Regions from separate parts of the Streptomyces sp. NPDC090077 genome, predicted to be linked through region 3. Evidence: riboswitches for the same ligand, from Rfam matches in the RefSeq annotation. Region 3 holds a riboswitch; each other region holds the start of a gene.
The links. Region 3 has a riboswitch for cobalamin ahead of metE (5-methyltetrahydropteroyltriglutamate--homocysteine S-methyltransferase). Riboswitches for the same ligand answer to the same signal wherever they lie in the genome.
Positions count from the first base shown of each region.

Region 1: it holds a riboswitch for cobalamin, as region 3 does, so the genes downstream of both, cobN (cobaltochelatase subunit CobN) here and metE (5-methyltetrahydropteroyltriglutamate--homocysteine S-methyltransferase) in region 3, are expected to answer to the same signal.
Region 2: it holds a riboswitch for cobalamin, as region 3 does, so the genes downstream of both, ACIPW5_RS29300 (energy-coupling factor ABC transporter permease) here and metE (5-methyltetrahydropteroyltriglutamate--homocysteine S-methyltransferase) in region 3, are expected to answer to the same signal.
Region 4: it holds a riboswitch for cobalamin, as region 3 does, so the genes downstream of both, ACIPW5_RS15450 (ribonucleoside-diphosphate reductase subunit alpha) here and metE (5-methyltetrahydropteroyltriglutamate--homocysteine S-methyltransferase) in region 3, are expected to answer to the same signal.

Region 1 covers NZ_JBIVEG010000046.1:32,113-37,055, forward strand. The annotation lists gene cobN (cobaltochelatase subunit CobN) at 1-2,633, opposite strand, end outside; cobalamin riboswitch at 2,666-2,823, opposite strand; gene ACIPW5_RS37730 (cobalamin biosynthesis protein CobG) at 3,405-4,679, shown strand; gene ACIPW5_RS37735 (precorrin-8X methylmutase) at 4,684-4,943, shown strand, end outside.
Region 2 covers NZ_JBIVEG010000022.1:99,343-104,285, reverse strand. The annotation lists gene ACIPW5_RS29325 (L-serine ammonia-lyase) at 1-153, shown strand, start outside; gene ACIPW5_RS29320 (hypothetical protein) at 355-669, shown strand; gene ACIPW5_RS29315 (SsgA family sporulation/cell division regulator) at 873-1,283, shown strand; gene ACIPW5_RS29310 (hypothetical protein) at 1,367-1,879, shown strand; gene ACIPW5_RS29305 (flavodoxin family protein) at 1,913-2,632, opposite strand; cobalamin riboswitch at 2,752-2,949, shown strand; gene ACIPW5_RS29300 (energy-coupling factor ABC transporter permease) at 2,978-3,676, shown strand; gene ACIPW5_RS29295 (energy-coupling factor ABC transporter substrate-binding protein) at 3,676-4,023, shown strand; gene cbiQ (cobalt ECF transporter T component CbiQ) at 4,027-4,776, shown strand; gene ACIPW5_RS29285 (energy-coupling factor ABC transporter ATP-binding protein) at 4,767-4,943, shown strand, end outside.
Region 3 covers NZ_JBIVEG010000001.1:632,546-637,488, forward strand. The annotation lists gene ACIPW5_RS02780 (TetR/AcrR family transcriptional regulator) at 1-652, opposite strand, end outside; gene ACIPW5_RS02785 (serine hydrolase domain-containing protein) at 792-2,177, shown strand; cobalamin riboswitch at 2,268-2,494, shown strand; gene metE (5-methyltetrahydropteroyltriglutamate--homocysteine S-methyltransferase) at 2,661-4,943, shown strand, end outside.
Region 4 covers NZ_JBIVEG010000007.1:288,933-293,875, reverse strand. The annotation lists gene ACIPW5_RS15465 (carbon starvation CstA family protein) at 1-1,350, shown strand, start outside; gene ACIPW5_RS15460 (YbdD/YjiX family protein) at 1,347-1,544, shown strand; gene ACIPW5_RS15455 (GNAT family N-acetyltransferase) at 1,766-2,260, shown strand; cobalamin riboswitch at 2,277-2,414, shown strand; gene ACIPW5_RS15450 (ribonucleoside-diphosphate reductase subunit alpha) at 2,558-4,943, shown strand, end outside.

The sequences.
Region 1 (4,943 bases), on a different contig from region 3:
AGCAGGGCGAGGGCCTCCGCGACGTCGTCGCCGGCCGTGCGCATCGCGCTCGTGCCCCACAGGGACAGGCCCACGGAGGCCGGCCACTCGTCGTCGTGGTCGGCGCGGTAGCGGGCGAGGAGCGAGTCCGCGAGGGCCTGGCCCGTCTCCCAGGCCAGCCGGGAGGGCACGGCCTTCGGGTCGACCGAGTAGAAGTTGCGGCCCGTCGGGAGGACGTTGACCAGGCCGCGCAGCGGGGAGCCCGACGGGCCGGCCGGGACGAAGCCGCCGTCCAGGGCCCGGACCACGTGGGCGATCTCGTCCGTGGTGCCGGCCAGGCGCGGGACCACCTCGTGCGCCGCGAAGGACAGGATGTCGGAGACCGCCTGCGGGTGGCCCGCCGAGACCGCGGCGACCGCCGCCGGGTCCCACTCCGCGTCCTCCATCGCCTGGACCAGCGACCGGGCCGTCTCCTCGACGGTGTCCGCCGCCGTGCGCGTCGCCGCCGACTCGTCGAGGCCGAGGGCCTCGCGCAGGCCGGGCAGGGCGGAGGTGCCGCCCCAGATCTGGCGGGCGCGCAGGATGGACAGGACCAGGTTGACCCGGCCCTCACCGGTCGGGGCGCCGCCGAGGACGTGCAGGCCGTCGCGGATCTGGGCGTCCTTGACCTCGCACAGCCAGCCGTCGACGTGCAGCAGGAAGTCGTCGAAGCCGTCGTCGTCCGGGCGCTCTTCGAGACCCAGGTCGTGGTCCAGCTTCGCCGCCTGGATCAGCGTCCAGATCTGGGCGCGGATCGCCGGCAGCTTCGACGGGTCCATGGAGCTGATCTGGGCGTACTCGTCCAGGTGCTGCTCCAGGCGCGCGATGTCGCCGTACGACTCCGCGCGGGCCATCGGCGGCACCAGGTGGTCGACCAGGGTGGCGTGCACGCGCCGCTTGGCCTGCGTGCCCTCGCCCGGGTCGTTCACCAGGAAGGGGTAGACGAGGGGGAGGTCGCCGAGTGCGGCGTCGGGCGCGCAGGACGCGGAGAGGCCCGCGTTCTTGCCCGGCAGCCACTCCAGGTTGCCGTGCTTGCCGAGGTGGATCATCGCGTCGGCGCCGAAACCGCCGTCCTCGGCCGCCGCCTGGATCCAGCGGTACGCCGCCAGGTAGTGGTGCGAGGGCGGCAGATCCGGGTCGTGGTAGATCGCGATCGGGTTCTCGCCGAAGCCGCGCGGCGGCTGGATCAGGATGAGCAGGTTCCCGCGGCGCAGGGCCGCGAGGACGATGTCGCCCTCCGGGTTCGAGGAGCGGTCCACGAACATGTTGCCGGGGGCCTCGCCCCAGTGCTCCTCGACGCTCTCGCGCAGGTCGGCGGGCAGCTCGGCGAACCAGCGCCGGTAGTCGGCGGCCGGGATGCGGACCGGGTTGCGGGCCAGCTGCTCCTCGGTCAGCCAGTCCTGGTCGTGGCCGCCGGCCTCGATCAGGGCGCGGATCAGCTCGTCGCCGTCGCCGGAGACCAGACCGGGGATCTCCGTCACGGGGCCGAAGTCGTAGCCGTGCGCGATGAGCGTGCGCAGCAGCTCGACGGCGCTGGCCGGGGTGTCCAGGCCGACCGCGTTGCCGATGCGGGAGTGCTTGGTCGGGTACGCGGAGAGGACCAGGGCGATCTTCTTGTCGGCGCGCTCGATGTGCCGCAGCCGGGCGTGGCGCACCGCGATGCCGGCGACGCGGGCGGCGCGCTCGGTGTCGGCCACGTACGCGGGCAGGCCGTCCTCATCGATCTCCTTGAAGGAGAACGGGACGGTGATCAGGCGGCCGTCGAACTCGGGGACGGCGACCTGGGTGGCGGCGTCGAGCGGGGACAGGCCCTCGTCGTTCTCCTCCCAGGTGCCGCGCGAACCCGTCAGGCACAGGGCCTGGAGGATCGGCACGCCCAGCCCGGCCAGCGCGCCCGCGTCCCAGGACTCGTCGTCCCCGCCCGCGGAGGCGGTGGCGGGACGGGTGCCGCCGGCGGCGAGCACCGTGGTGACGATCGCGTCGGCGGTGGCCAGGGCCTCCAGCAGCTCCGGCTCGGGGGAGCGCAGGGAGGAGACGTAGAGGGGGAGCGGCTGCCCGCCCTTGGCCTCGACGGCGTTGCAGAGGGCATGCACGAAGGCGGTGTTGCCGCTCATCTGGTGCGCGCGGTAGTAGAGCACCGCGACCCGGGGGCCGGAGCCCTGCGCGGGGGTGCGCTCCAGGTGGCCCCAGGTGGGGGAGGCGGCGGCGGGCTCGAAGCCGTGGCCGGTGAGCAGGACGGTGTCCGAGAGGAAGCGGGCCAGCTGCTCCAGGTTGGCCGGGCCGCCGTGCGCGAGGTAGCGGTGCGCCTCGGCGGCGATGCCGATCGGGACCGTGGAGGCCTCCATCAGCTGCGCGTCGGGAGCCTGTTCGCCGGTCAGCACGACCACGGGGCGGGTCTGCCCGGCGGCGAGGAGCACGTCGAGGCCCTCCTGCCAGGCGCGGAGACCGCCGAGGAGGCGTACGACGACCAGTCCGACACCGTCGAGCAGGCCGGGCAGGTCGTCGAGGGGGAGGCGGGAGGGGTTCGCGAACCGGTACGGCACGGGGCCGCCGGCGACGTTCGCGGCGCGGGCGCTGAGCAGATCGGTGTCGGACGTCGACAGCAGCAGGATCATGCGGCGGCAGGCCTTCCTCGGGGTTTCCGCGCCCCGGGCAGTGAGGACGGCGGGAGTTCCTGACTCACCCGGCCGATCGCTCCGCGGGGTTCACAGTGGCGGGACCGCGCCGGAATCGCACCGGGCTTCCTCCCATGTCGCCGTCCTCGGCGATGACGGGCCGAGCGGCCCGTCGGAAGGTCATCTTAGGCGGCCTTTTCCCTGGCCGGGAGTGGGGGTGGGGTGCCTTGCCCGGGCCCGGGGGGTGGGCCGGGGGCGCCGGGGGCGGGTGGGGGCGGTGGGGTGCCGGTGCCGGTGCCGGTGCCGGCGGGTGCGGGTGCGGGGTGGGGGTCGCTGCGCGGGCTGCTCCCCGCCCCGCCCTTCGCCCGTTCCCCGGGGCTGCGCCCCGGACCCGCCTTGGGGCTGCGCCCCGGACCCGCCCCGCGGTTGTGCGCTGGGCCTGTGCCGGACCCGCCCCTGGGCTGCGCCGCCCCAGGCCTGAGCCGGGCCTGCGGCCCGGACACGCCTTGGGGCTGCGCCCCGGACGCGCCCCGCGGTTGTGCGCTGGGCCCGCCCCGGGGTTTGCCCCGGGCCTGCCCCGGGCCCGCCCCGGGTTGTGTCCCAGCCTGAGCCGGGCCTGAGCCGGGCCTGCGGCCCGGGCCCGGCTTGGGGCTGTGCCCCTCGGTGCTGTGGCCTGGAGTCGGGGGCCGGTGTTGGGGCTGGGGGTGTGGTGGGGTGGAGGTGCTGGTCGGGGTGGCGACGGACACAGGTCGGGGGTGGGGAATCGTGGGTATGCTCGCGGCCATGCCGCCCCAGCCACCTTCCGCCGCATCGCGGGACGAACCCGTCATACGCGACCGCGGCGACGCCTGCCCCGGCGCGCTGCGGCTGCACGCCGCCGATGACGGGTACCTGGCGCGCGTCCGGATCCCCGGCGGGCTGCTCACCGCTGCGCAGGCCGCCGTGCTCGGCGACGCCGCGGACCGGTTCGGGGACGGGCACCTGGAACTCACCTCGCGCGGCAACGTCCAGCTGCGCGGTCTCGCCGACGGCTGCGGCGCCGGGCTCGCGGAGCTGCTCGACGGTGCCGGGCTGCTGCCCGCGCCCGGCCACGAGCGGGTCCGCAACATCGTGGCCACCCCGCTGGGCGGGCCCCGCCTCGCGGACCGGGTCCGGGAGCTGGACCGGCTGCTCTGCGCGAGCACCCGGGCGACGGGCCTGTCCGGGCGGTTCCTCTTCGCCCTCGACGACGGCCGCGGGGACGTCGCCGCCCTCGACCCCGACGTGACCGTGTTCGGCGACGGCGACGGCCACCGGGCCGTGGTGCGGCTCGGAGCCGCCGTCGATGCCGTCGAGGTGGCCGCCGGCGACGCGGCCCGGGCGGCGCTGCTGGCCGCCGAGTACTTCCTCGACGCCGCCGACGCCGCCGGGACCCGGCCCTGGCGGGTCGCCGAGCTGCCCGCCGGACAGGCCCTGGACGGCGGGGAGTTCGCCCGCCGGCTGGCCGCCGCCGGCATCGGCGCCGTCCGCCTGCCCGAGGCGGCGCGGCCGTACGCGCCGCCGCCCCGGCCCGGGGTGCACGGCGACGCCCTGTGCGTCCTGCCCCCGCTCGGCCGTCCGGACTCCGCCCAGTGGCGGCTGCTGGCCGAGGTCGCCGACACCGCCGGCGGCGAGCTGCGCGTCACCCCGTGGCGCAGCGTCGTCCTGCCCGGCCCCGACCCCGGCGACGGGCGCGCCCTGCTCGCCGCGGCGGGCCTGGTGACCGGGCCCGACAGCCCCTGGCTGTCCGTCACCGCCTGTACGGGAAGGCCCGGTTGCGCCAAGTCCCTCGCGGACGTGCGCGCCGACGCGCGTGCCGTCGTACGGGAAGGGCGGACGGACGCCGCCGCGCTGCCCGTGCACTGGTCCGGCTGCGCCCGCCGCTGCGGACACCCGCGCGGCACCGCCTGGGCGGACCTGGTCGCCACCCCCGACGGGTACGAACTCGACGGCCGGCCCACGCCGTTCGCAGACCTGGCGGCCGCCCTCACGGCCGCACGCACCACCACAACACCCGCATCGCAGTGAAGAAATGAGCGAGTACACCGTGTTCGAGTACGAGAAGGACGGCGCCGCGATCTACCGCCAGTCCTTTGCCACGATCCGCGCCGAGGCGGACCTCTCCGGGCTGCCCGCCTCGGTCGCCCAGGTCGCGGTGCGCATGATTCACGCCTGTGGCATGACCGACCTCCCCCAGGACCTCGGCTACACCCCCGACGTCGTCCTGCGGGCCCGTGCCGCCCTGCACGCCGGCGCTCCGATCCTGTGCGACGTGCAGATGGTCGCCAGCGG
Region 2 (4,943 bases), on a different contig from region 3:
ACCGCCGCGAAGATGGCGATGCGCGGGGACGGCAGCCACAAGGTCTCCCTCGACAAGGTCATCAAGACCATGAAGGAGACCGGCGCCGACATGAAGATCAAGTACAAGGAGACGGCCCGCGGCGGCCTCGCGGTCAACGTCATCGAGTGCTGATCCCCGGGATCCGGGAAAAACGAAAATGACCTCCAGTTCGGGGTTTGGACCGAGTTGATCACGCTTGCGAGGGAAGAAGCAGGTCCGGGCTGGTTTCTCGATGATCACGTGCGCCACTCTGGTCACGCGACGTCGCGTCACCCCCGGGCGGTCGGCCAACCGCCTTACCCCCTTGCTGTTTTGCGTACTGGAGGCTTCACCATGGCAGGCATCCGCAGCATCCGCGTGATGGCGGCGCTCGCATCGCTCCCCCTCGCCGCCGCCCTCTTCACGGGCACGGCCCAGGCGGACAACGGGGCCGGCGCCGCCGGCACCGCCTCGAACGCCGCCCTCGCCGGGATCCTCGGCAGCGGAGTGGGCGGCAGCAACCTCGGCAACTCCTCCACCGCGCAGCAGGTCGCGTCGGGCTTCGGGGCGTCGAACCAGAACAACGGCGCCCAGGCCAACGGCTCCGGCTTCACCGCGATCGGCCAGTCCAACAACCACGACTCGCTGATCTACAACCCGCTGCCGTAGCGGCCGGCCGCGCGGCCGGTCCGCCGCGCGCCACCGGGCCCGCCCTCCCCCCGGAGGGCGGGCCCTTCGCGTTCCCGTGGCCGAAAAGAGGCCCTGCGGCCCGGCTGCTCGGGACCTTCGGCCCCGGAGCGCGCCGCCGGGCCGGGGATACCGTGCCGGAAGGGCTGCGGGAAGACCCTGCGCGCGACGAGAGGCAGCCGCCGATGGCCACCATCACCGAACAGAGACTCCTGCCGCTCCGGCTGGAAGCCGCCCCCCTGTCCGTCCCCCTCACCGGCCGGTTCGTCTACCGCACGGACCGCCCGTACGAGGTGGCCGTCGACTTCCGCGGCGCCGGGACGCACCTGGCCCGCTGGGTCTTCTCCCGGGAGCTGCTGCTCGACGGGCAGAGCAGCGCCACCGGCGAGGGCGACATCCAGGTGTGGCCGCGCTGGAGCGGCTCGGAGCCGCGCGTCCTGCTCGGCTTCAGCAACGGCGAGCAGAGCTGCGTGGTCTCCGCCCGCGCCAAGGACGTGCGCGAGCTGTGCCGGCGGATGACGGAGCTGGTGCCGGTCGGGCAGGAGCGGCGCCACTACGACCTGGACGCACAGCTGAGCGCGCTGCTGGCTTTCTGAGGCGGCGCGCGCAACCGTACGCCCCCCGGCGGTGTCCTATGAGATGACAGGCAGTCCCCGTCTCACGGAACCGGGGAGACATCATGCGTCACCCGCACCGCCGCCGGCTCGTGGCCATCGCCACGGGTGCCCTGCTCACCGCCGGGCTCGCGCTCTCCGCGTCACCGGCTTCCGCCGCCACCACGACCACCCGCACCCAGACGCCCCTCGTCGTCAACGCCCGCTGGGGCGGGCACTGCACGTACGACCGGCTCGTGATCGACCTCCAGGGCTACGTGCCCCCGGTCACCGTCACGCCCGTGTCCGAGCTCGTCTACGACGGATCGGGCCAGCCGGTACCGCTGGCCGGGAAGTACTTCCTGGAGATCCGCCTGCACCCGGCCGCCGGTCACAACGACGCCGGGCAGAACGTCTACCAGGGCCCCAGGCTCCAGAAGATCTACCTCAGCAAGCTCAAGGGCATGGCCATGACCGGCGACTACGAGGGGTACGTGACCTTCGGCGCCGCCTTCGACACCAAGCCGACCTGGAAGACCTCCGTCCTGCACGCGCCCGAGCGGCTCGTGCTGGACTTCCCGCACCCCAACACCTGCTGACCCGCGTACCGCCCGGAGCCCGCCGGCCCGCTGCTAGCGGTGTTCCGGGTTGGGGAAGTCGAAGCGGCAGCCGGCGTCCCACAGGGAGCGCTGGTTGCCGTGGGCCGGCATGCCGCCGGAGCGCTTGAGGAGCGCTGCCAGGTGCATCAGGTTCCAGGACATGAAGGTGGTGTTCCGGTTGGTGAAGTCGTTCTCCGGACCGCCCGAGCCCGGGTCCAGGTAGGAGGGGCCGGGGCCGGCCTCCCCGATCCAGCCGGCGTCGGCCTGGGGCGGGATGGCGTAGCCGAGGTGCTGGAGGCTGTAGAGGACGTTCATGGCGCAGTGCTTGACGCCGTCCTCGTTCCCCGTGATCAGTGCTCCGCCGACGCGCCCGTAGTAGGCGTACTGGCCGTGCTCGTTCAGCAGCGACGAGCAGGCGTAGAGCCGCTCGATGACCTGCTTCATGACGGAGCTGTTGTCGCCGAGCCAGATCGGGCCGCACAGCACCAGGATGTCGGCGTCCATGATCCGGCTGTACAGGACCGGCCACTGGTCGCTGTCCCAGCCGTGTTCGGTCATGTCCGGCCAGACGCCGGTGGCGATGTCGTGGTCGACGGCACGGATCAGCGAGGTGCGGGCGCCGGCCGACTCCATCACGGCCCGGCTCCGCGCGATCAGGCCCTCGGTGTTGCTGGTCTCGGGGGAGCGTTTGAGGGTGCAGTTCACGTAGACGGCGGAGAGGTCCTCGTAGCGGGGGCTGTCGTCGTCGGCCATGTCCTCCACCGTGCCGGGCGCCCGGCGGACCGGCCAGCGGGCGGGGCCCGTCCGGGTGCGCGGCGGGGCGGCGGCCGGGTGGCCGGATCGGTCCGGGTTGTGACGGTCCGTACGGACGACTAGGGTCGTCTGGCCTTGGTGTTCGGGAAACCGGTGGGAAACCGGTGCGGCCCTCGCCACTGTGATCGGGAAGTCCGGCTCCACTCCCTCGCGGGAAGCCACTGGGCCCGCGTGGGAGACCGCACGGGCCCGGGAAGGCGGAGCCAGGGCATCAGTACCCGTGAGCCAGGAGACCGGCCGGGGCGCGTCGTCCATCCACGAGGTGCTGGAGAGGTCTCCCGAACCATGCATATAGCCGAGGGGTTCCTGCCCCCTTTGCACGCGGTCGCCTGGGGCGCCGCGTCCGCCCCCTTCGTCGTCCACGGGGTCCGCGCGCTGACCCGCGAGGTGAAGTCGAACCCGGAGAGCACCCTGCTGCTCGGAGCGTCCGGTGCGTTCACTTTCGTCCTGTCCGCCCTGAAGATCCCTTCCGTGACGGGCAGTTGCTCCCACCCGACGGGGACGGGGCTCGGGGCCATCCTCTTCCGGCCGCCGATCATGGCGGTGCTCGGCACGATCACCCTGCTGTTCCAGGCCCTGCTGCTGGCCCACGGCGGGCTCACCACGCTCGGCGCCAACGTCTTCTCGATGGCCATCGCCGGCCCCTGGGCGGGCTACGGGGTCTACCGGCTGCTGCGCAAGTCCGGCGCGCCCCTGATGGTGACCGTCTTCTTCGGCGCGTTCTTCGCCGACCTGGTCACCTACTGCGTCACCTCGGTCCAGCTGGCGCTGGCCTTCCCCGACCCGGCGAGCGGCTTCCTGGGCTCCCTGGAGAAGTTCGCGGGCATCTTCGCCCTCACCCAGATCCCGCTCGCGATCAGCGAGGGCCTGCTGACGGTGCTCGTGATGCGGCTGCTGATGCAGTCCAGCAAGTCGGACCTGGTCCGGCTCGGGGTCGCGAAGCTGACCGGCGGCAAGGGCGCGAAGCAGGAGGCGGCGGTCTGATGACCAGGAACGCGAAGATCAACACCCTGCTGCTGCTCGTGGTGGCGGCACTGGCCGTGCTCCCCCTCGCGCTGGGGCTCGGCGACGGCAAGGAGGAGCCGTTCGCCGGCGCCGACGCGCAGGCGGAGAGCGCCATCACCGAGCTGAAGCCGGACTACGAGCCCTGGTTCTCCCCGCTGTACGAACCCCCCTCGGGCGAGGTCGAGTCCGCACTGTTCGCCCTCCAGGCGGCGCTCGGGGCGGGCGTGCTCGCCTACTACTTCGGCGTCCGCAAGGGCCGCCGCCAGGGCGCGGCGCAGGCCCTCGCACAGTCCGGGGCCGGGGCCGAGCAGACCCCGGAGCCGTAGGCGGTGCTGCCGATCGACGTGGCGGCCCACTCCAGCCGCTGGCGGGGGCGCCACCCGCTGGAGAAGGCCCTGCTGGGCCTCGGGCTCACCGTCACCGCGGTGTGCCTGCCGCCCTGGCCCGGCGGGCCGCTGGTGGCGGCCGCGACCCTGGCCGTGCTGCTCGGCCCGGCCGGGGTGGCCCCGCGGCAGCTGTGGCGGGCCTTCCGGATCCCGCTGGGCTTCTGCGTGACCGGGGCGCTGCCGCTGCTGGTGTCGGTGGGCGGCCCGGACGGCTTCCTCGCCCCGGCCCCGGACGGGCCCCGGCACGCGGCCGAACTGCTGCTGCGCACCTCGGCGGCCTCGCTCGGAGTGCTGCTGTTCGCCTTCACCACCCCGGTCTCCGACGTGCTGCCCCGGCTGGTGCGGGCCGGGGTGCCGGCCCCCGTCGTGGACGTGGCCCTGGTGATGTACCGGATCGGCTTCCTGCTGCTGGACTCGGTGGCGCAGGTCCGGCGCGCCCAGGCGGCCCGGCTCGGGCAGACCGGCCGGGCGGCGGTGTGGCGCTCGCTGGCCGGGCTCGCCGCGACCTCGTTCGTCCGGGCCTTCGACCGCGCGGCCCGGCTCCAGGAGGGGCTGGCGGGGCGCGGTTACGACGGCGCGCTGCGGGTGCTCGTGCCCGAGGCGACGCTGTCCCGGCGGTTCCTCGCGGGGTCCGCCGCCCTGCTGGCCGCCCTGGTCGCGGGGACACTCGTACTGAAGGAGCTGTGGCTGTGACCCCGTTGGTGGAGCTGGTCGGCGCGGGGTACGCGTACGAGGACGGCCCGGCCGTGCTGTCCGGGGTGGACTTCGGCATCGCCGAGGGCCGCGCGCTGGTGCTGCTGGGCCGCAACGGCAGCGGCAAGACCACCCTGATGCGGTTGCTGAGCGGTGGCCTGCGGCCC
Region 3 (4,943 bases):
GGCCGCCGAGGAGGGCACGGAGGCCCCGTGCGAAGGCGGCGTCGGGGGCCGCCGCGTACCGGGCGGCGTCGGGGGCTTCGAGCCGGGCGCGCAGCCGCGGGAACCCCTTCGCGGCCTCGCCGGCGCGGGCCACGGCGTCCTGGAGCAGTGCGTCCGGATCGCCGCCGCCGCGGGCGAGCCTGCGCGTCAGGGACGCCACGGCCGATACGCCCAGGGCGCTGCCCAGCACGTAGGTGAAGACGGCGGCCGCGGCCTGGTCCGCGTCCTCGCCGGTGAAGCCCGCCTTCTCGTAGAGGGCGAGGCAGTGGTCGTCGTGGCGGGCCTTGCCGGGCCCGTAGATGACGTAGGAGCCGAACGCCTGGGTGAGCCAGGGGTGCCGGGTGAGCATCGCGTGCAGGTTCTCGGCCATCGATGCGGCGGCGGTGCGCCAGTCGACGGCGTCGAGGTCGGGGAGTTCGATCTCGTTCCAGACGTGGTCACCGGCGAGCAGGACGAGGTCGTCCTTGTTCTTGACGTGCCAGTAGACGGCGGTGGCGACGGTTCCCAGCCGCGCGCCCAGCGCCCGCATGTTGAGGCCCTCCAGGCCTTCGTCGTCCAGCAGGTCGACGGCGGTCCGGACGATCTGTTCCTTGGTCATCTTCTCGCGCGGCATGCGCTCACGATAGGCCCGCCACCCGGAGTTGCACAAAGTTCAGGAACTTGCTTGCACTTAGTTCAAGTGACGGCTTACCTTCTACTTGAACAAAGTGCAGGAAGCCGCGGAGGCCGCGGCACCGACAAGGGGGAACACGATGTCCGACGCAGCACTGTCCGAGTTCGTCCAGGCCGCCGCCGGGGAGTTCGGCATCCCGGGCGTCACCGTCGGCGTGTGGACGGACGGCCGGGAGAGCTTCGCGAGCCACGGGGTGACGAGCATCGACCACCCGCTCCCCGTCGACGAGCACACGCTGTTCCAGATCGGCTCCGCGACGAAGACCTTCACCGCGACGGCCCTGATGCGACTGGTCGCGGACGGCCGCGTCGCGCTGGACGCGCCGGTACGCCGCTACGTTCCCGAACTCGCCCTGGCGGACGGGAAGGCCGCGGAAGCGATCACGGTCATGCAGCTCCTCAACCACACCTCGGGCCTGGGCTGGAACGTCATCGTGGACACCGGGGACGGTGACGACGCCCTGGCCGGTTTCGTGGGGAGGCTGGCCGAGCTGGAGCAGGTCGGCCGTCCCGGGGACCGGGCCTCGTACAGCCAGGCCGCCTACAACCTCCTGGGCCGCGTCGTGGAGAACGTCACCGGCCTGACGTACGAACGGGCCGTCGCCTCCCTCCTGTTCGAGCCCCTGGGCCTGTCGAACAGCTTCTTCGGCACCGCCGACGTCATGACCCGCCGCTTCGCCGTGGGCCACAACCCCGACGGGAACGGCACCCTCGCCGTCGCGAAGGAGTGGCGGCTCACCCGCGGCAACAACCCCGGGGGCGGCCTCGCCTCCTCGGCGTCCGACGTCCTCGCCTGGGCGCGCTTCCACCTCGGCGACGGCCGGACGCACGACGGCGAGCAGCTGCTGCCCGCCGGGCTGCTGCACCGGATGCGCGAGCAGACGGTCGAGCTGCGCGGCAGCAACCTCGGCGACGGCTTCGGCATCTGCTGGTTCCTGCGCGAGGTGGACGGCGTCCGGACCATCGAGCACGGCGGTTCGGCCAACGGCCAGTTCGCCGAGCTGGTGATCGTGCCCGAGCGGAACTTCGCCGTGGTCGCCCTGTCCAACGCCGGGCCGGACGGCATCCCCTTCAACCGCGCCGCCGTCCGCTGGGCCCTGGAGCACTACCTCGGCGTCGTGGACGAGGATCCGGAGCCGCTCCCGTACGACGGGGCACGGGCCCGGGAGGTCGTCGGAGACTACGCGAACGACGCCATGACCCTCACCGTCGCCACCGACGGGGCGGAACTCACCCTGGCGGTCACGATCAAGCCGGAGATCCGCGCGGCCGCCGACTTCGAGATGCCCGCGGACTACGAACCGGCCGCCCTGGGCCTGCTGCCCGGAGACGGCGACGAGTTCATCGTCACCGGCGGCGGACTGCAGGGCCAGCGCGGCTACTTCTCCCGCGACGCGGACGGATCCGTCGCCGGCATCGACCTCGGCGGCCGCGTCTTCAACCGGGCCACCGCCGCCTCGGCGTGACGGGCCGGACGCCTGCCCCGCCCCGCACCGGGCATCTCATTTCAGCGTCCGAATGACGGACACATCTCGTCGCCGGGCGATCCGGCACCTTACTCTGGCCGGGCAGCTGGTTCGCCCCGTCCGCCAGGCGGGATGCGTCGTAAGAGGGAACCCGGTGGGAATCCGGGACTGCCCCGCAGCGGTGAGCGGGAACGACCGCCGTCATACGCACTGGGACCGGACAACGGTCCTGGGAAGCGACGGCCAGTAGGTGCCCGCCGGGAGACCGGCAGGCGTGCCCGCGAGTCCGAAGACCTGCCCGTTGCCCGCCCGCGGACCGTTCCGCAGGCGGATGTCCCGGTGACCTCGTGGGCGGGTCGGCGTACACAGCGAGCGGCGCGTGCGGTGTTCCACCGTGACGTGGCCCGTCCGTTCTGTCGTTCCCTTCGCGTCCGCGTCCCGTCGTCCGGGATGTTCTGGACACATCTCGCGAAGGAGAGTTCCGTGACAGCGAAGCCCGCAGCCGCGGCAGCACGAGCCACCGTGTACGGCTACCCCCGACAGGGTCGCAACCGCGAACTGAAGAAGGCGATCGAGGGCTACTGGAAGGGCCGCGTCAGCGCCGACGCCCTCCGGCAGACCGCTGCCGAGCTGCGCCGTTCGAACTGGCAGCAGCTGGCCGAGGCCGGCATCCACGAGGTGCCGACCGGCGACTTCTCGTACTACGACCACGTCCTGGACACCAGTGTGATGGTCGGTGCCGTCCCCGAGCGGCACCGGGAGGCCACCACCGCCGATGCCCTCGACGGCTACTTCGCGATGGCGCGCGGCACGCAGGACGTGGCCCCGCTGGAGATGACCAAGTGGTTCGACACCAACTACCACTACCTGGTCCCCGAGCTCGGTCCCGACACCGTCTTCACCGCCGACTCCGCCAAGCAGGTCGCCGAGCTGAAGGAGGCCCTCGCGCTCGGCCACTCGGCCCGCCCGGTCCTCGTCGGCCCCGTCACCTACCTGCTGCTCGCCAAGCCCGCCCCCGGCGTGGCCGCCGACTTCCAGCCGATCACCCTGCTCGACCGGCTGCTTCCCGTCTACGCCCAGGTCCTGGCCGACCTGCGCGCCGCCGGCGCCGAGTGGGTGCAGGTCGACGAGCCCGCCCTGGTCCAGGACCGCACCCCGGCCGACCTGAACGCCGCCGCCCGCGCCTACCGCGAGCTGGGCGGGGCGACGGACCGGCCCAAGCTGCTCGTGGCCTCCTACTTCGGCCGGCTCGGCGACGCCCTCCAGGTCCTCGCAGCCGCCCCGGTCGAGGGACTCGCCCTCGACTTCACCGAATCCGCCGCCTCGAACCTCGACGCCCTCGCCGCGATCGGCGGGCTGCCGGGCAAGCGCCTGGTCGCGGGCGTCGTCAACGGCCGCAACATCTGGATCAACGACCACCAGAAGTCCCTGGCCACCCTCGGCACGCTCCTGGGCCTCGCCGACCGGGTCGACGTCTCGGCGTCCTGCTCCCTGCTGCACGTCCCGCTGGACGCCAACGCCGAACGGGACGTCGACCCGCAGGTCCGGCGCTGGCTCGCCTTCGCCCGGCAGAAGACCACCGAGATCAGCACCCTCGCCCGCGGCCTCGCCCGGGGCACCGACGTGATCGCCGCGGAGCTGGCCGCCAACCGCGCCGACCTCGCCTCGCGCGCCCAGTCCGCCATCACCCACGACCCCGCCGTCCGGGCCCGCACCGCCGCGATCACCGACGCGGACGGCCGCCGCTCCCAGCCCTACGCGCAGCGCACCGCTGCGCAGCGCGCCCACCTGGCACTGCCGGTCCTGCCCACCACCACCATCGGCTCGTTCCCGCAGACCGACGAGCTGCGCGTGGCCCGCGCCGACCTGCGGGCCGGCCGCATCGACGCGGCCGGGTACGAGGAGCGGATCGAGAACGAGATCCGCGAGGTGATCTCGTTCCAGGAGAAGACCGGCGTCGACGTGCTGGTGCACGGCGAGCCCGAACGCAACGACATGGTGCAGTACTTCGCGGAGCAGCTGGCCGGCTACGTCGCCACGCAGCACGGCTGGGTGCAGTCCTACGGCACCCGCTACGTCCGCCCGCCCGTCCTGGCCGGAGACATCTCCCGGCCGGAGCCGATGACCGTCCGCTGGACGACGTTCGCGCAGGCGCAGACGTCCCAGCCCGTCAAGGGCATGCTCACCGGCCCGGTCACCATGCTCGCCTGGTCCTTCGTCCGCGACGACCAGCCCCTCGGCGACACCGCCCGCCAGGTGGCGCTCGCCCTGCGCGACGAGGTGAACGACCTGGAGGCCGCGGGCACTTCGGTCATCCAGGTCGACGAGCCGGCCCTGCGCGAGACCCTGCCGCTGCGCGCCGCGGACCACGCGGAGTACCTGGCCTGGGCGACCGAGGCGTTCCGCCTCAGCACCAGTGGCGTGCGGCCGGACACCCAGATCCACACCCACATGTGCTACGCCGAGTTCGGTGACATCGTCCAGGCCATCGACGACCTCGACGCCGACGTCATCAGCCTGGAGGCCGCCCGCTCCCACATGCAGGTGGCCGACGAACTGGCCGAGCACGGTTACCCGCGTGAGGCCGGACCGGGTGTCTGGGACATCCACTCCCCGCGCGTCCCGAGCACCGACGAGGCCGCCGGACTCCTGCGCAAGGGCCTGGCCGCCATCCCGGCCGAGCGGCTGTGGGTCAACCCCGACTGCGGGCTGAAGACCCGCGGCTGGACCGAGACCCGCGCCTCGCTGGAGAACCTCGTCGCCGCC
Region 4 (4,943 bases), on a different contig from region 3:
CCGGTGTGGCTGCTGCTCGCTCCCCGCGACTACCTGTCCACCTTCATGAAGGTCGGCACCATCGCCCTGATGGCGGTCGGCGTCGTCCTCGCGATGCCGACGCTGAAGATGCCCTCGGTCACCGACTTCGCCGCGGGCGGCGACGGCCCCGTCTTCGCCGGGTCGATGTTCCCGTTCGTCTTCATCACCATCGCCTGCGGCGCCCTGTCCGGCTTCCACTCGCTGGTCGCCTCGGGCACCACCCCGAAGATGATCCAGAAGGAGACCCAGGTCCGGGTCATCGGCTACGGCGCCATGCTCACCGAGTCCTTCGTCGCCGTCATGGCGGTGATAGCGGCGAGCATCATCGAGCCCGGCCTCTTCTTCGCGGTGAACTCCCCCGGCGGCGTCATCGGCGCCACCGTCCAGACCGCCTCGAAGGCGGTCACCGACTTCGGCTTCGCGATCAGCCCGGAGGCCCTCGCGCAGGCCGCGAAGGACGTCGAGGAGGCCAGCCTGCTGTCCCGCACGGGTGGCGCGCCGACCTTCGCACTCGGGATGTCGGAGATCTTCTCGTCGGTCATCGGCGGCGCCGGGATGAAGGCCTTCTGGTACCACTTCGCCATCATGTTCGAGGCCCTGTTCATCCTGACCACCGTCGACGCCGGCACCCGCGTCGGCCGGTTCATGCTCCAGGACACGCTCGGCAACGTGCACAAGTCCTTCAAGGACGTCAGCTGGAAGCCGGGCGTGTGGCTCGCGAGCGCCGTGGTCGTCGGCGGCTGGGGCTACTTCCTGTGGGTCGGCGTCAAGGACCCGCTGGGCGGCATCAACCAGCTCTTCCCGCTGTTCGGCATCGCGAACCAGCTGCTCGCGGCCGTCGCCCTGGCCGTCTGCACCACGCTGCTCGTCAAGTCCGGGCGGCTCAAGTGGGCCTGGGTCACGGGCGTCCCGCTGGCCTGGGACGTGGCCGTCACCCTCACCGCGAGCTACCAGAAGATCTTCTCGGACGACGTGAAGGTCGGCTTCTTCGCGCAGCGCGAGAAGTACCAGACCGGCATCGACGCCGGGAAGGTGCTGCCGCCCGCCAAGAACATGGACGACATGCACACCGTGGTCACCAACGCCACGGTCGACGGGGTGCTGTCGGCGCTGTTCGCGGTGCTGATCGTCATCGTGCTGGTGGACGCGGCCCGGGTCTGCCTCAAGGCCGTCCGCAACCCGGAGTCGGTCAGCCTCTCCGAGGTGCCGTGGACCGAGTCGAAGATCATCGCCCCGGCCGGGCTGATCGCCACCGCCGAGGAGAAGGCCGAGCTCGCGGCCGCCGGCCTCGACGGGGACGGCGGCAAGGCCAAGGAACCGGTCGCGTGAGCGGGGTGCGCGGGGCGCTGGCGAAGGCCCGGTTCTACGTCCGGGAGTTCTCCGGCGAGGCCGCGTACGACCGCTACGTCGCGCACGCCCGCGCCCACGACCCGGACGCCGAGGTCCTGACCCGGCGCGCCTTCGAGCGGGCCCGCACGGACGCCCGCGAGGCGGACCCCCGCGAGGGCTTCCGCTGCTGCTGAGGCCGTCCTACGCGGACGAAGGGCCCCGCCGTCACAGATCGAGACGGCGGGGCCCTTCGGCTTGGCCGGGGGCGCCCGTGCGGGCGATCTCCTCGAAGTCCTCGGTCGGCACGTGGGAACGGTGGCCGGTCATCACGGTCACGCCTCGCTCGCCTTCCAACGACGGTTGCTGATCCGACGACAGCGCCGACCACCGACACCCGTCCGGCACACTCGGCGGCATGGACATCGAGATCAGAACGGCGAGGGAAGACGAGTACGGGCGGCTCGGGGAAATCACCGGGACGGCCTACAGCGGGGACGGGCTGCTGGACCTGAACGAGGACGACGCCTACCTGAACGTCCTGCGCGACGTCGCCGGGCGGGCCGGGGACGGGGAGGTGCTCGTCGCCGTGGAGGACGGCCGGGTGCTCGGCGGAGTGACGTTCGCCGCACCCGGGAGCCGGCTCGCGGACGTGGCCGGGCCGCAGGAGGCCGAGTTCCGGATGCTGGCGGTCGCCTCCGAGGCGCGCGGCAAGGGCGTCGGCGAGGCCCTCGTACGGGCCTGTGCCGAACGGGCCCGGGCCCTGGGGGTCGGGGCCCTCGTGCTGTCCACCCAGCCGGCCATGCTGGGCGCCCAGCGGATCTACGCGCGTCTGGGCTTCGTACGCACTCCGGAGCGCGACTGGTCGCCCATCCCGGCCCTGAAACTGCTCACCTACCGCCTGGAGCTGTAGCCACGCCGACACAACATGTGGTGGGTCGCGCGCGGGCGGCCCCCCACATGTATGCTCATCCTCGCTGTCGCCGCAGGGGAATCCGGTGCGAATCCGGAACTGTCCCGCAACGGTATGAAAAGTCCGAGGACCTGCCGACAGTGCGCCCGGGTCGACCGAACCGGGTGCCGACCACGTCCGGGCCTCGCGGTTGGGCCGGTGGACGCCATGCGGTGTGTCGCGATCCGTCGCGCCCGCGTGCGCCTCCCCGCGCCCCGACCCGCCGACGACCGGGCCGAGCGAGGGAGAGCTCCCGCCGTGACCATCGCGCCTTCTGCACCGCGCGCCGAGTCCGTTTCTGGCGACACCACCGAAGGCCCGGGGGCCGCGCTGCTGCGTACTCTCACCGAGCTGACCGCCGACCTCCCCGACACCGACCCCGGCCGGATCGCCGCCGCCGCCCTGCGCGGCCGCAGCGCCTCCGCCGACGAGGCCGAGCTGCGCGGGCTGGCCACCGAGGCCGCGGCGGGCCTGATCTCCGAGGACCCCGCCTACTCCCGGCTCGCCGCCCGCCTGCTGACGCTGGCCGTGGCCGACGAGGCCGCCGGCCAGGGCTCGACCTCCTTCGCCGAGTCCGTCGCCGTCGGCCACCGCGAGGGCCTGATCGCCGACCGCACCGCCGAGTTCGTCGCCGCCCACGCCGCCCGCCTGAACGCCCTGGTCGAGCACACGCTCGCCGAGGGCGCGGACGACCGCTTCGGCTTCTTCGGCCTGCGCACCCTGCACAGCCGCTACCTGCTGCGCCACCCCATCACCCGCCAGGTGATCGAGACCCCGCAGTACTTCATGCTGCGCGTGGCCTGCGGCCTCGCCGAGGACGAGAGCGTCCAGGCCGTCGAGGAAGTCGCCTCGCTGTACCGCCTGATGAGCCGGCTCGACTACCTGCCGTCCTCCCCCACGCTCTTCAACTCCGGCACCCGCCACCCGCAGATGTCCTCCTGCTACCTGCTGGACTCCCCGCTGGACGAGCTGGACTCGATCTACGACCGCTACCACCAGGTCGCGCGCCTGTCCAAGCACGCCGGCGGCATCGGCCTCTCGTACTCCCGCATCCGCGCCCGCGGTTCGCTGATCCGCGGCACCAACGGCCACTCCAACGGCATCGTGCCGTTCCTGAAGACCCTCGACGCCTCCGTCGCCGCCGTGAACCAGGGCGGCCGCCGCAAGGGCGCCGCCGCCGTCTACCTGGAGACCTGGCACGCGGACATCGAGGAGTTCCTGGAGCTCCGCGACAACACCGGCGAGGACCAGCGCCGTACGCACAACCTCAACCTCGCCCACTGGATCCCGGACGAGTTCATGCGCCGCGTGAACGCCGACGCCGACTGGTCGCTGTTCTCCCCGGCCGACGTCCCCGAGCTGGTGGACCTGTACGGCGACGAGTTCGACGCCGCCTACACCAAGGCCGAGGCGGCGGGCCTGGCCAAGAAGACCATGCCGGCCCGGGACCTCTACGGCCGCATGATGCGCACCCTCGCGCAGACCGGCCAGGGCTGGATGACCTTCAAGGACGCCTCCAACCGGACCGCGAACCAGACCGCGCTGCCCGGCACCGTCGTCCACTCCTCCAACCTCTGCACCGAGATCATCGAGGTCACCAACGACGGCGAGACGGCCGTCTGCAACCTCGGCTCGGTCAACCTCGGCGCGTTCGTCGCCGACGGCGACATGGACTGGGCGCGCCTGGACGAGACCGTCCGCACGGCCGTGACCTTCCTCGACCGCGTCGTGGACATCAACTTCTACCCGACCGAGCAGGCCGGCCGCTCCAACGCCAAGTGGCGTCCGGTGGGCCTGGGCGCGATGGGCCTCCAGGACGTCTTCTTCAAGCTGCGCCTGCCCTTCGACTCGGCCGAGGCGAAGGCCCTGTCCACGAAGATCTCCGAGCGGATCATGCTGGCCGCGTACGAGGCCTCCTGCGACCTCGCCGAGCGCTCCGGCCCGCTCCCGGCCTGGGCCGAGACCCGCACCGCCCAGGGCGTCCTGCACCCGGACCACTACGAGACCGAGCGCCACTGGCCCGAGCGCTGGGAGGCCCTGCGCGCCCGCGTCGCGCAGACCGGCATGCGCAACTCGCTGCTCCTCGCCATCGCCCCGACGGCGACGATCGCCTCGATCGCGGGCGTGTACGAGTGCATCGAGCCGCAGGTCTCGAACCTCTTCAAGCGCGAGACCCTCAGCGGCGAGTTCCTCCAGGTCAACGGCTACCTGGTGGAGGACCTCAAGCAGCTCGGCGTGTGGGACGCGCAGACCCGCGAGGCGCTGCGCGACTCCTCCGGCTCCGTCCAGGGCTTCGGCTGGATCCCGGCCGAGATCCGCGAGCTGTACCGCACGGCGTGGGAGATCCCGCAGCGCGGCCTGATCGACATGGCGGCGGCGCGCACGCCGTACCTGGACCAGAGCCAGTCGCTGAACCTGTTCCTGGAGACGCCCACCATCGGCAAGCTCAGCTCGATGTACGCGTACGCCTGGAAGCAGGGTCTGAAGACCACGTACTACCTGCGCTCCCGCCCGGCGACGAAGATCGCCCGTGCCGCCTCCGGCGCGGCCGCCGTCCCGGCCGCCGCCGCCCCGGCCCAGCTGCCCCAGGCCCTCGACGCCGAGGCGCTGGCCTGCTCCCTTGAGAACCCCGAGTCCTGCGAGG